2 regions of the Streptomyces sp. NPDC087844 genome follow, and region 1 is predicted to be linked to the other one. Evidence: riboswitches for the same ligand, from Rfam matches in the RefSeq annotation. Region 1 holds a riboswitch; the other holds the start of a gene.
What was found. A riboswitch is a leader RNA that binds a small molecule or an ion and turns the genes downstream of it on or off. The one in region 1 is predicted to bind glycine.

Region 1 (5,284 bases):
ACCGTGTCGCCGCCCTCGATGCTCGCCAGACACCGCCGGGCGCTCACCACCGGGCCGGTCGCGTCGAACTCCGCCGAGGCCGCGGCCAGGAAGTCCACCGGGTCGTCCTGCCAGTCGGGCTGGAACAGCCGGACCCGGCCGCCGCTCGCGGACCCGTCCAGTTCGGTCCGGCCGGCCCGGCACAGCTCGGCGACGGCGGGCGGGGGCAGCGGTATCCCGACCGTGCCGTCCGGGTTCAGCACGATGCCGGCCTGGGGCGGCAGACCTCGCGCGAACTCCACGGCGGGCGCCACGGTGTACGCCATGTGGTCGCCGACGACCTGGCGGAACTGCTGCTCCGAGGTGAAGACCGGCACGTACACCTGCCCGGCCAGCTCGATCGTGGGCAGGTCGAGCGGCCCGCTGTGCGGGCCGCCCCCCTCGGGCAGCGGCACCCAGATGAAGCTGCGCCCGAGGGTCTCCACGATCCGGGCCCCCGCCGAGGGCGACGGAGGGAGCCCCAGGGAGGCGGCGAGCACCTCCTCCAACTCGTTGCCGGGCCAGCCCGTGTGAGGGTGCGCGTGTCCCGGAATGTCCTGTGCCTGGAAGTCCATCTCCACCGCCTGCTCCAACCGCCGTGTGCGGTTGACGAGGTTAGTCGTCCTCAGTCGCCGAAATCGATGCGGCGCAGTACGTCCGCGGCGGCACGGTCGACGAGCACCGCGGAACCGCAGCCCTCCGGGAGGTCGCCCTTCTCCACCGAGCGCAGCAGCCGGGCGACCGCGCCGCGGTGGCGCGCGAACGCGTACCGCGAGACGCCCCGGCCGCGCTCGCGCTGGCCGTCGAGGGCCGTGCCGGGATCGACGTCGAGGAGCAGCAGGTGCAGGGTGCCGCCGCGGCGCCGGGCGTCCCGGGCGAGCCAGTCGCGCACCCAGGCCTGCGTACCGCAGTCGTGCACGACGACGCCCTCTCCGGAGCGCAGGGCCCGGCGCAGTCCCGCGTAGTGCGCGGCGCGCACGAGGGGCCGGTAGACCGCGTACGGCAGGAAACGGGCCAGGCGCTCGTCCCAGCGGTCGCGGGTGTCCTGGGAGTCGATGCGGCGGCCGGTCACCGCCCGGCGCATCAGGGTCGATTTGCCGCTGCCCGGCAGACCCGTGACCACCACCAGATCGGCCGCGCCGAAGCGCAGGCCGTGCGGGCTGTGCCCCGAGCGCGCCCGGAGATCGCGGACGACTGGCGTCACCAACGGGTCGCACGCCTCCCTGGCCGGAGCGGGTGGCTGCTTGGGCAGCGCGATGCCCGTGCCGGTCGCGTACGCCGTGGTCCTGTTCACCCTGATCGTCCTCCCCATGGGGTCGGCGGACCCATCTCCATCGAGTGTAAAGAAAAGGTAATGCGCTGGTCCCCCCGTTTCTGTTCTTGTCCTGCCACAGCCCCGTCACAGATCACTGTGAACTCCCTGGCCACCCGTCCGGACACCGTGCGGCCCCCTGCCGGAGCCGGGGCCGTGCAATGATGTGCCCGCCAACTGCATACCGGCCGCTTGAATCCGCGCGGGAGAGTTCCGGGAACATGTACACGCAGGTGTACGAGTGCCCGGGCGCCGAAGGAGCAAGTCCCTCCCTTGAATCTCTCAGGCCCCCGTTACCGCGTGGACGAGGCACATCTGAAAAGCGGGCCGCCCCCTGACCGTCAGGGCGTCGGCCCCACCCAAGGTGCAAGTCAGTGCCCCCCGCCTTCGGCGGTGGTCACGGCGAACCTCTCAGGTTCCGATGACAGATGGGGAGGAACGACCTCGCCGTCATGCCTTGGGAGCCCCGCCGATGAGCAGCAACACCCCTGTTGAACCGCGCCGCACGGCGCTCGACGCCCTGCATCGCTCGCTGGGCGCCACGATGACCGACTTCGCGGGCTGGGACATGCCCCTGCGGTACGGCTCCGAGCGCGACGAGCACGTCGCCGTCCGGACCCGGGCCGGTCTCTTCGACCTCTCGCACATGGGCGAGATCACGGTGAGCGGGCCGCGGGCCGCCGCGCTGCTCGACTACGCGCTGGTCGGCAACATCGGCGGTGTGAAGACCGGCCGCGCCCGCTACACGATGATCTGCGGGGCCGACGGCGGCATCCTCGACGACCTGATCGTCTACCGCCTCGCCGACACCGAGTACATGGTCGTGGCGAACGCCTCCAACGCCCAGGTGGTCCTGGACGCCCTCGCGGAGCGCGCCGAGGGCTTCGACGCCGAGGTGCGCGACGACCGGGACGCGTACGCCCTGCTCGCCGTGCAGGGCCCCGAGTCCCCCGGCATCCTGAAGTCCCTCACCGACGCCGACCTGGACGGCCTGAAGTACTACGCGGGCCTGCCCGGCACGGTCGCGGGCGTCCCGGCCCTGATCGCGCGCACCGGCTACACCGGCGAGGACGGCTTCGAGCTGTTCGTGGCACCGGCCGACGCCGAGAAGCTGTGGCGGGCGCTGACCGACGCGGGAGCCGCGGCCGGCCTCGCCCCCTGCGGGCTCTCCTGCCGGGACACCCTGCGCCTGGAGGCGGGCATGCCGCTGTACGGACACGAACTGAGCACCTCGCTCACACCGTTCGACGCGGGGCTCGGCCGGGTCGTGAAGTTCGAGAAGGACGGCGACTTCGTGGGACGCGAGGCGCTGTCCGCCGCCGCCGCCCGCGCCGAGTCGCAGCCCCCGCGCGTCCTGGTCGGCCTGGCCGCCGAGGGCCGCCGGGTCCCGCGCGCCGGCTATCCCGTCGTCGCCGGCGGCAAGGTGATCGGCGAGGTCACCTCCGGCGCGCCCTCGCCGACGCTCGGCAGGCCGATCGCGATGGCGTACGTCGACGCGGAGCACTCCGCGCCGGGCACCACCGGGGTCGGCGTGGACATCCGGGGCAGTCACGAGCCGTACGAGGTCGTGGCCCTGCCGTTCTACAGGCGCCAGAAGTGATACCGGTCGGCGAACACCGGCCGTAGGAAGTGACTCTGGGCACATCCGCCCAGCTCACCCGTACTCCCCCTGCATCAGCACTCCCCCGCGTACAGGAGAATTCAGGCCATGAGCAACCCCCAAGAGCTGCGCTACAGCAAGGAGCACGAGTGGCTGTCGGGCGCCGAGGACGGCGTCTCGACGGTCGGCATCACGGAGCACGCGGCCAACGCGCTCGGCGACGTGGTGTACGTCCAGCTCCCGGAGGTCGGTGCCGCGGTGACCGCGGGCGAGACCTGCGGCGAGCTGGAGTCGACCAAGTCGGTGAGCGACCTGTACTCGCCCGTCAGCGGTGAGATCACCGAGATCAACCAGGACGTCGTGGACGACCCCGCGCTGGTGAACACCGCTCCCTTCGAGGGTGGCTGGCTCTTCAAGGTACGGGTCGCGGACGAGCCGAAGGACCTGCTCTCCGCCGACGAGTACACCGAATTCTCCGGCTCCTGATTCCGGCTCCTCGCTAAGGACCCCTGACCGATGTCGCTTCTGAACACGCCCCTGCACGAACTCGACCCGGACGTCGCCGCCGCCCTCGACGCCGAGCTGAACCGTCAGCAGTCCACCCTTGAGATGATCGCCTCGGAGAACTTCGCCCCGGTCGCGGTCATGGAGGCCCAGGGCTCGGTCCTCACCAACAAGTACGCCGAGGGCTACCCCGGCCGCCGCTACTACGGCGGCTGCGAGCACGTCGACGTCGCCGAGCAGATCGCGATCGACCGGGTCAAGGAGCTGTTCGGCGCCGAGTACGCCAACGTGCAGCCGCACTCGGGCGCCTCCGCCAACCAGGCCGCGCTCTTCGCGCTGGCCCAGCCCGGCGACACCATCCTCGGCCTGGACCTCGCCCACGGCGGTCACCTGACCCACGGGATGCGGCTGAACTTCTCCGGCAAGCAGTTCAACGTGGTCGCGTACCACGTGGACGACGCCGGCCTGGTCGACATGGCCGAGGTCGAGCGGCTCGCCAAGGAGCACCGCCCCAAGGTCATCATCGCGGGCTGGTCGGCGTACCCCCGGCAGCTGGACTTCGCCGAGTTCCGCCGGATCGCGGACGAGGTCGAGGCCTACCTGTGGGTCGACATGGCGCACTTCGCGGGCCTGGTCGCGGCCGGCCTCCACCCGAACCCGGTGGAGTACGCGGACGTGGTCACCTCCACCACCCACAAGACGCTGGGCGGGCCCCGCGGCGGGATCATCCTCGCCAGGAAGGCCTTCGCGAAGAAGCTGAACTCGTCCGTCTTCCCGGGCTTCCAGGGCGGTCCCCTGGAGCACGTGATCGCGGCCAAGGCGGTCTCCTTCAAGGTCGCCGCCACGGAGGAGTTCAAGGAGCGCCAGATCCGTACCATCGACGGCGCGCGGATCCTCGCCGAGCGGCTGACGGCGGCCGACGCCCGCGAGGCCGGGGTGAACGTGCTCTCCGGCGGCACGGACGTGCACCTGATCCTGGTCGACCTGCGCGAGTCCGAGCTGGACGGACAGCAGGCCGAGGACCGGCTCCACGAGGTCGGCATCACGGTCAACCGCAACGCCGTCCCGAACGACCCGCGTCCGCCGATGGTCACCTCCGGCCTGCGGATCGGTACGCCGGCGCTCGCCACCCGCGGCTTCACCGCCGAGGACTTCACGGAGGTCGCGGACGTCATCGCCGAGACGCTGAAGCCGGTCTTCGACGCGGCGGCGCTCAAGGCCCGCGTGACCGCCCTGGCCGAAAAGCACCCGCTGTACCCCGGTCTGGGCAAGTAGTTCCGATTCCTGGCAGGCAGTTCGGCTTCACGGGGTACCGCGCACACTGGAAGGTGCGCGGTACCCCTTCCGCTCATCCCGCTCCATCCCGCTCCACCCCGCTTCACCCCGTTTTGAGGAGTTCCCGTGGCCATCTCGGTCTTCGACCTGTTCTCGATCGGCATCGGCCCGTCCAGCTCCCACACGGTCGGCCCGATGCGCGCGGCGCGCATGTTCGCGCACCGCCTGCGCAACGAGGACCTGCTGGCCCCCGTCGCCGCGGTCCGCGCCGAGCTGTACGGCTCACTGGGCGCGACCGGCCACGGCCACGGGACCCCCAAGGCGGTGCTGCTCGGCCTGGAGGGCGCCTCGCCCCGCACGGTGGACGTCGAGGGCGCCGACGACCGGGTCGAGAAGATCAGGTCGTCGGGCCGCCTCGACCTGCTCGGCGAACACGAGATCGACTTCTCCTTCGACGACGACCTGGTGCTGCACCGCCGCAAGACACTGCCGTACCACGCGAACGGCATGACCCTGTGGGCGTACGACGCCTCGGGCGCCGAGGTGCTGTCGAAGACGTACTACTCGGTGGGCGG
Region 2 (5,284 bases), on a different contig from region 1:
CACGATCCTGCATCTCGACATGGATGCCTTCTTCGCCTCGGCCGAGCAGGCGTCCAAGCCGAGCCTGCGCGGGAAAGCGGTCGTCGTGGGCGGCCTCGGACCGCGTGGCGTGGTCTCCACCTGCTCGTACGAGGCGCGGGTCTTCGGGGTGCACTCGGCGATGCCCATGGCGCAGGCCCGCCGGCTGGCGCCGAACGCCGCGTACCTCGTACCGCGCTTCGGTCTCTACCGGCACATCAGCGAGCAGGTGATGGGGCTGCTGCGTGAGCTGTCGCCGCTGGTGGAGCCGCTGAGTCTGGACGAGGCGTTCGTGGACCTGGAGGCCGGGGAGACGGCCTGGGACGAGGGATCGGCGCTGCTGGCCGGGAGGAAGCTGCGCGACGACATCCGGGCCGTCACGGGGCTGACCGGGTCCGTGGGGCTTGCGGCCTGCAAGATGCTCGCGAAGATCGCCTCGGAGCAGGCCAAGCCGGACGGACTCGTACTGATAGAACCGGGCACCGAGCGGGCGCTGCTCGCACCGATGCCGGTACGCATCCTGCCGGGTGTGGGGCCGGCCACGGGCGACCACCTGCGGCGGGGCGGCATCAGCACGGTCGGGGAGATCGCGGAGGCGGGCGAGGACGAGCTGGTACGACTCCTGGGGAAGTCCCACGGCCTCGCCCTGTACGCCATGGCGCTGGCCCGCGACGAGCGTCCCGTGGTGGCCGAGCGGGACACCAAGTCGGTGTCCGTCGAGGACACGTACGACGTGGACATCCACGACCGGGTACGCGTGCGCATGGAGGTGCAGCGGCTTGCGGACCGGTGCGTCCAGCGGCTGCGGGGCGCGCGTCTTTCCGGGCGGACCATCGTGTTGAAGGTGCGGCGGTACGACTTCTCCACGCTGACGCGGTCCGAGACGTTGCGGGGGCCGACGGACGACACGGCCGTGGTGCGGGAGGCTGCCGCGCGGCTGCTGGAGGCGGTGGACACCACGGGGGGTGTGCGGTTGCTGGGGGTCGGGGTGACCGGGCTTGCCGACTACACGCAGGAGGATCTCTTCGCGCAGGCCCAGGCCCAGGCCCAGGCTGAGGCTGCGGCCGAGGCGCAGGCCGGTGCCGCGGGGGAGTCGGAGGTGCTCGGGCCGGAGTCGGCGGAGGAGGTGGCTGCGGAGCCGGAGCCGTCGGCTGAGCGGCAGTGGCGGGCGGGGCACGATGTTCGGCATGCCGAGTTCGGGCACGGGTGGGTGCAGGGGAGTGGGCTGGGCCGGGTGACTGTGCGGTTCGAGACGCCGGATTCCTTGCCGGGGCGGGTGAAGACGTTTCGGGTCGATGATCCTGGGCTGGAGAGGGCGGAGCCGTTGCCTCTGGTTGGGCCTGTGCGTTTGCCTGCGGCGCTTGGGGAGGGTGAGGGGGTGGGGTGAGGGGGTGCGTTTGTGGGTGCGGGTTCGTTGTGGCTGGTTGCGCCGTTCCCCGCGCCCCTGAAGGGCAAAGGATTGCGCCGTTCCCCGCGCCCCTCAGGACGAAAGGTTGCGCCGTTCCCCGCGCCCGCCCCTGAAGGGCAGTAGATCGCGCCGTTCCCCGCGCCTCTGGGAAGGCGAATGGTTGCGCCGTTCCCCTTGCCCTGGGGGTAGGGGTGTCAGGTGGGGTCTTCTGTGGTGGCCAGGTGGCCGAAGTTGCTGTCCGGGAAGGGGGGTGGGGGGGATACGTCCAAGCCGTAGTGGTGGTAGAGCTGCAGTTCTTGTTCGGGGGAGAGGTGGCGGCCTACGCCGAAGTCGGGGGCGTCCCTGACCAGGGAGCGTTCGAAGGGGACGTGCAGGGATTCGCCGACCACCTTGCTGGGCTCCAGGGGGACGAAGGCGTCCCGGCTGAACAGGCCGGTGCGTATGGCCGCCCATTCCGGTGCGCCGGTAGCGTCGTCGAGGTAGACCTCGTCGACGGTGCCGATCCTCGTGCCGTTGCGGTCGAACGCCTTGCGGCCTATCAGGTTGCGCGGATCGATGTCGGTCTGCACGGGCCCTCCAGCTGCTCGCAACTCATCCGTAAGCACTACGAAAGAGCACTTTGAGGTGGGCGGCCACTTGAGGGAACCCCGCTGGTAGGCTGGGCGACGGCTGCTGACCCCGTGCGGGAGAGTCCTCCAGGCTTCAACGGAGGCGCCGAAGGAGCAAATCCTCCCCGGAATCTCTCAGGCACACGTACCGCATGGACGAGGTCACTCTGGAAAGCAGAGCGGTGTTCGAGTTTTCGACGGGCTCCGCTCTCACCGACGGTGAAAGCCGGTGCGCCTTCGCGGCGAGCCGGTGAAGCTCTCAGGTTGAGATGACAGAGGGGGAGGCCGTTCGGGCACCCACATCGTGGTGCCCCTCGAAGGTCGTCAGACCAGGAGGCCTCCGCAATGACCGCCCAACGTATTCCGCTCTCCGAGCTCGAACAGGGAATCCCCTTCGAGCAGCGTCACATCGGGCCCGACTCCGAGGCCCGCGCCAAGATGCTCGCTCAGGTGGGGTACGGCTCGCTCGACGAGCTGACGGCCGCCGCGGTGCCGGATGTGATCAAGAACGCCGACGCGCTCGAACTGCCGGGTGCGCGCACTGAGGCCGAAGTGCAGGCCGAGCTGCGTTCCCTCGCGGATCGCAACCAGGTGCTGGGTTCGATGATCGGGCTCGGTTATTACGGGACGTTCACGCCGCCCGTCATTCTGCGCAATGTCATGGAAAGTCCTGCCTGGTACACGGCCTACACGCCGTATCAGCCGGAGATCTCGCAGGGGCGCCTTGAGGCCCTGCTGAACTTCCAGACCGTGGTCGCCGAGCTGACCGGACTGCCGACCTCCGGGGCCTCGCTGCTCGACGAGAGCACGGCGGCCGCCGAGGCCATGGCGCTGTCCCGGCGCATGGGGAAGAACAAGAAGGGCCTCTTCCTCATCGACGCGGACACCATGCCGCAGACCGTCGCCGTGATCCGGACCCGTGCCGAGCCCACCGGTGTCGAGGTCGTCGTCGCCGACCTGAGCGACGGCATCCCCACCGAGTTGGCCGGGCGCGAGATCAACGGCGTACTCCTGCAGTACCCCGGTGCCTCCGGTGCCGTGCGGGACCTGAAGCCCGTCATCGAGCAGGCGCACGAGCTGGGCGCGGTCGTGACCGTCGCCGCCGACCTGCTCGCTTTGACGCTGCTCACCTCGCCCGGCGAGCTGGGCGCCGACATCGCCGTCGGTACGACACAGCGCTTCGGGGTGCCGATGGGTTTCGGCGGGCCGCACGCCGGATACATGGCCGTCCGCGAGAAGTTCGCGCGCAGCCTGCCCGGGCGGCTCGTCGGCGTCTCGGTCGATGCGGACGGCAACAAGGCGTACCGCCTGGCCCTGCAGACGCGGGAGCAGCACATCCGCCGTGAGAAGGCGACCAGCAACATCTGCACGGCCCAGGTGCTGCTCGCGGTGATGGCGGGGATGTACGCCGTCTACCACGGTCCCGAGGGTCTGAAGGGCATCGCTCGGCGCACTCACCGGTACGCCACGATCCTTGCCGCCGGACTGCGGGCGGGCGGGGTCGGGGTCGTCCACGAGGCGTACTTCGACACCCTCACCGTGCGGGTGCCGGGCCGGGCCGCCGAGATCCTCGCAGCCGCCCGCCAGGGCGGGGTCAACCTCCACCTGGTGGACGCGGACCACCTGTACCTGTCCTGCGACGAGACGACCACGCGGGCCCAACTGGGCGTCGTCTGGTCGGCGTTCGGCGTCGACGCCGATGTGGCCGCGCTGGACGGGACCGCCGAGGACACGCTGCCGGCGCCGCTGCTGCGCACCGACGAGTACCTCACGCACCCGGTCTTCCACCAGTACCGCTCCGAGACCGCGATGCTGCGCTACCTGCGCCGCCTCGCGGACCGCGACTACGCGCTCGACCGGGGCATGATCCCGCTCGGCTCGTGCACCATGAAGCTCAACGCGACCACCGAGATGGAGCCGGTCACCTGGCCCGAGTTCGGACAGCTGCACCCCTTCGCGCCCGCCGAGCAGGCGCAGGGGTACCTCACGCTCATCCGTGAGCTGGAGGAGCGGCTCGCCGAGGTGACGGGCTACGACAACGTGTCGCTCCAGCCCAACGCCGGTTCGCAGGGCGAGCTGGCCGGTCTGCTGGCCGTCCGCGGATACCACCGGGCCAACGGCGACGAGCAGCGCACGGTCTGCCTCATCCCGTCGTCCGCGCACGGCACGAACGCCGCCAGTGCGGTGATGGCCGGGATGAAGGTCGTCGTCGTGAAGACCGCCGAGGACGGCGAGATCGACGTCGAGGACCTGCGGGCCAAGATCGAGCAGCACCGTGACGAGCTGTCCGTGCTCATGATCACGTACCCCTCGACCCATGGCGTGTTCGAGGAGCACGTCGCCGACATCTGCGCGCGGGTGCACGAGGCGGGCGGGCAGGTCTACGTGGACGGCGCCAACCTCAACGCGCTGGTGGGGCTCGCCAAGCCGGGGCACTTCGGCGGCGACGTCTCGCACCTCAACCTGCACAAGACCTTCTGCATCCCGCACGGCGGCGGCGGGCCTGGCGTCGGCCCGGTCGGCGTGCGCGCGCACCTGGCGCCGTATCTGCCGAACCACCCGCTGCAGCCCGCCGCGGGGCCGGAGACGGGCGTGGGCCCGGTCTCCGCGGCTCCCTGGGGTTCCGCGGGCATCCTGCCCATCTCGTGGGCGTACGTCAGGCTCATGGGCGGGGAGGGGCTCAAGCGGGCCACCCAGGTCGCCGTGCTGAGCGCCAACTACGTGGCCAAGCGCCTGGAACCGCACTTCCCGGTCCTCTACACCGGTCCCGGCGGGCTTGTGGCGCACGAGTGCATCATCGACCTGCGCCCGCTCACCAAGGCGACCGGTGTGAGCGTCGACGACGTCGCCAAGCGCCTCATCGACTACGGGTTCCACGCGCCGACGATGTCGTTCCCGGTGGCCGGCACGCTGATGATCGAGCCCACCGAGAGCGAGGACCTGGCCGAACTCGACCGGTTCTGCGACGCGATGATCGCCGTTCGCGCGGAGATCGAGAAGGTCGGCTCGGGGGAGTGGGCGGCGGACGACAACCCGCTGCGCAACGCCCCGCACACGGCGGGCGCGCTCGGCGACACGTGGGAGCACGGGTACAGCCGCGAGGAGGCCGTGTTCCCGGCCGGGGTCTCGGCCGCCGACAAGTACTGGCCGCCGGTGCGACGGATCGACCAGGCGTACGGCGACCGGAACCTGGTCTGTTCCTGCCCGCCGCTGGACGCCTACGAGGACTAGTCGCGCCCGGGCATGCGTC

Region 2: another riboswitch for glycine. It lies ahead of gcvP (aminomethyl-transferring glycine dehydrogenase); the one in region 1 lies ahead of gcvT (glycine cleavage system aminomethyltransferase GcvT).

What each region holds. Positions count from the first base shown of each region.
Region 1 covers NZ_JBIUVD010000009.1:282,777-288,060, forward strand. Annotated here, with positions in the region: gene ACIOKD_RS20280 (enhanced serine sensitivity protein SseB) at 1-593, opposite strand, end outside; gene ACIOKD_RS20285 (AAA family ATPase) at 644-1,330, opposite strand; glycine riboswitch at 1,524-1,639, shown strand; gene gcvT (glycine cleavage system aminomethyltransferase GcvT) at 1,803-2,930, shown strand; gene gcvH (glycine cleavage system protein GcvH) at 3,039-3,416, shown strand; gene glyA (serine hydroxymethyltransferase) at 3,447-4,709, shown strand; gene ACIOKD_RS20305 (L-serine ammonia-lyase) at 4,836-5,284, shown strand, end outside.
Region 2 covers NZ_JBIUVD010000011.1:8,942-14,225, forward strand. Annotated here, with positions in the region: gene ACIOKD_RS21925 (DNA polymerase IV) at 1-1,405, shown strand, start outside; gene ACIOKD_RS21930 (PRC-barrel domain-containing protein) at 1,621-1,995, opposite strand; glycine riboswitch at 2,100-2,195, shown strand; gene gcvP (aminomethyl-transferring glycine dehydrogenase) at 2,380-5,265, shown strand.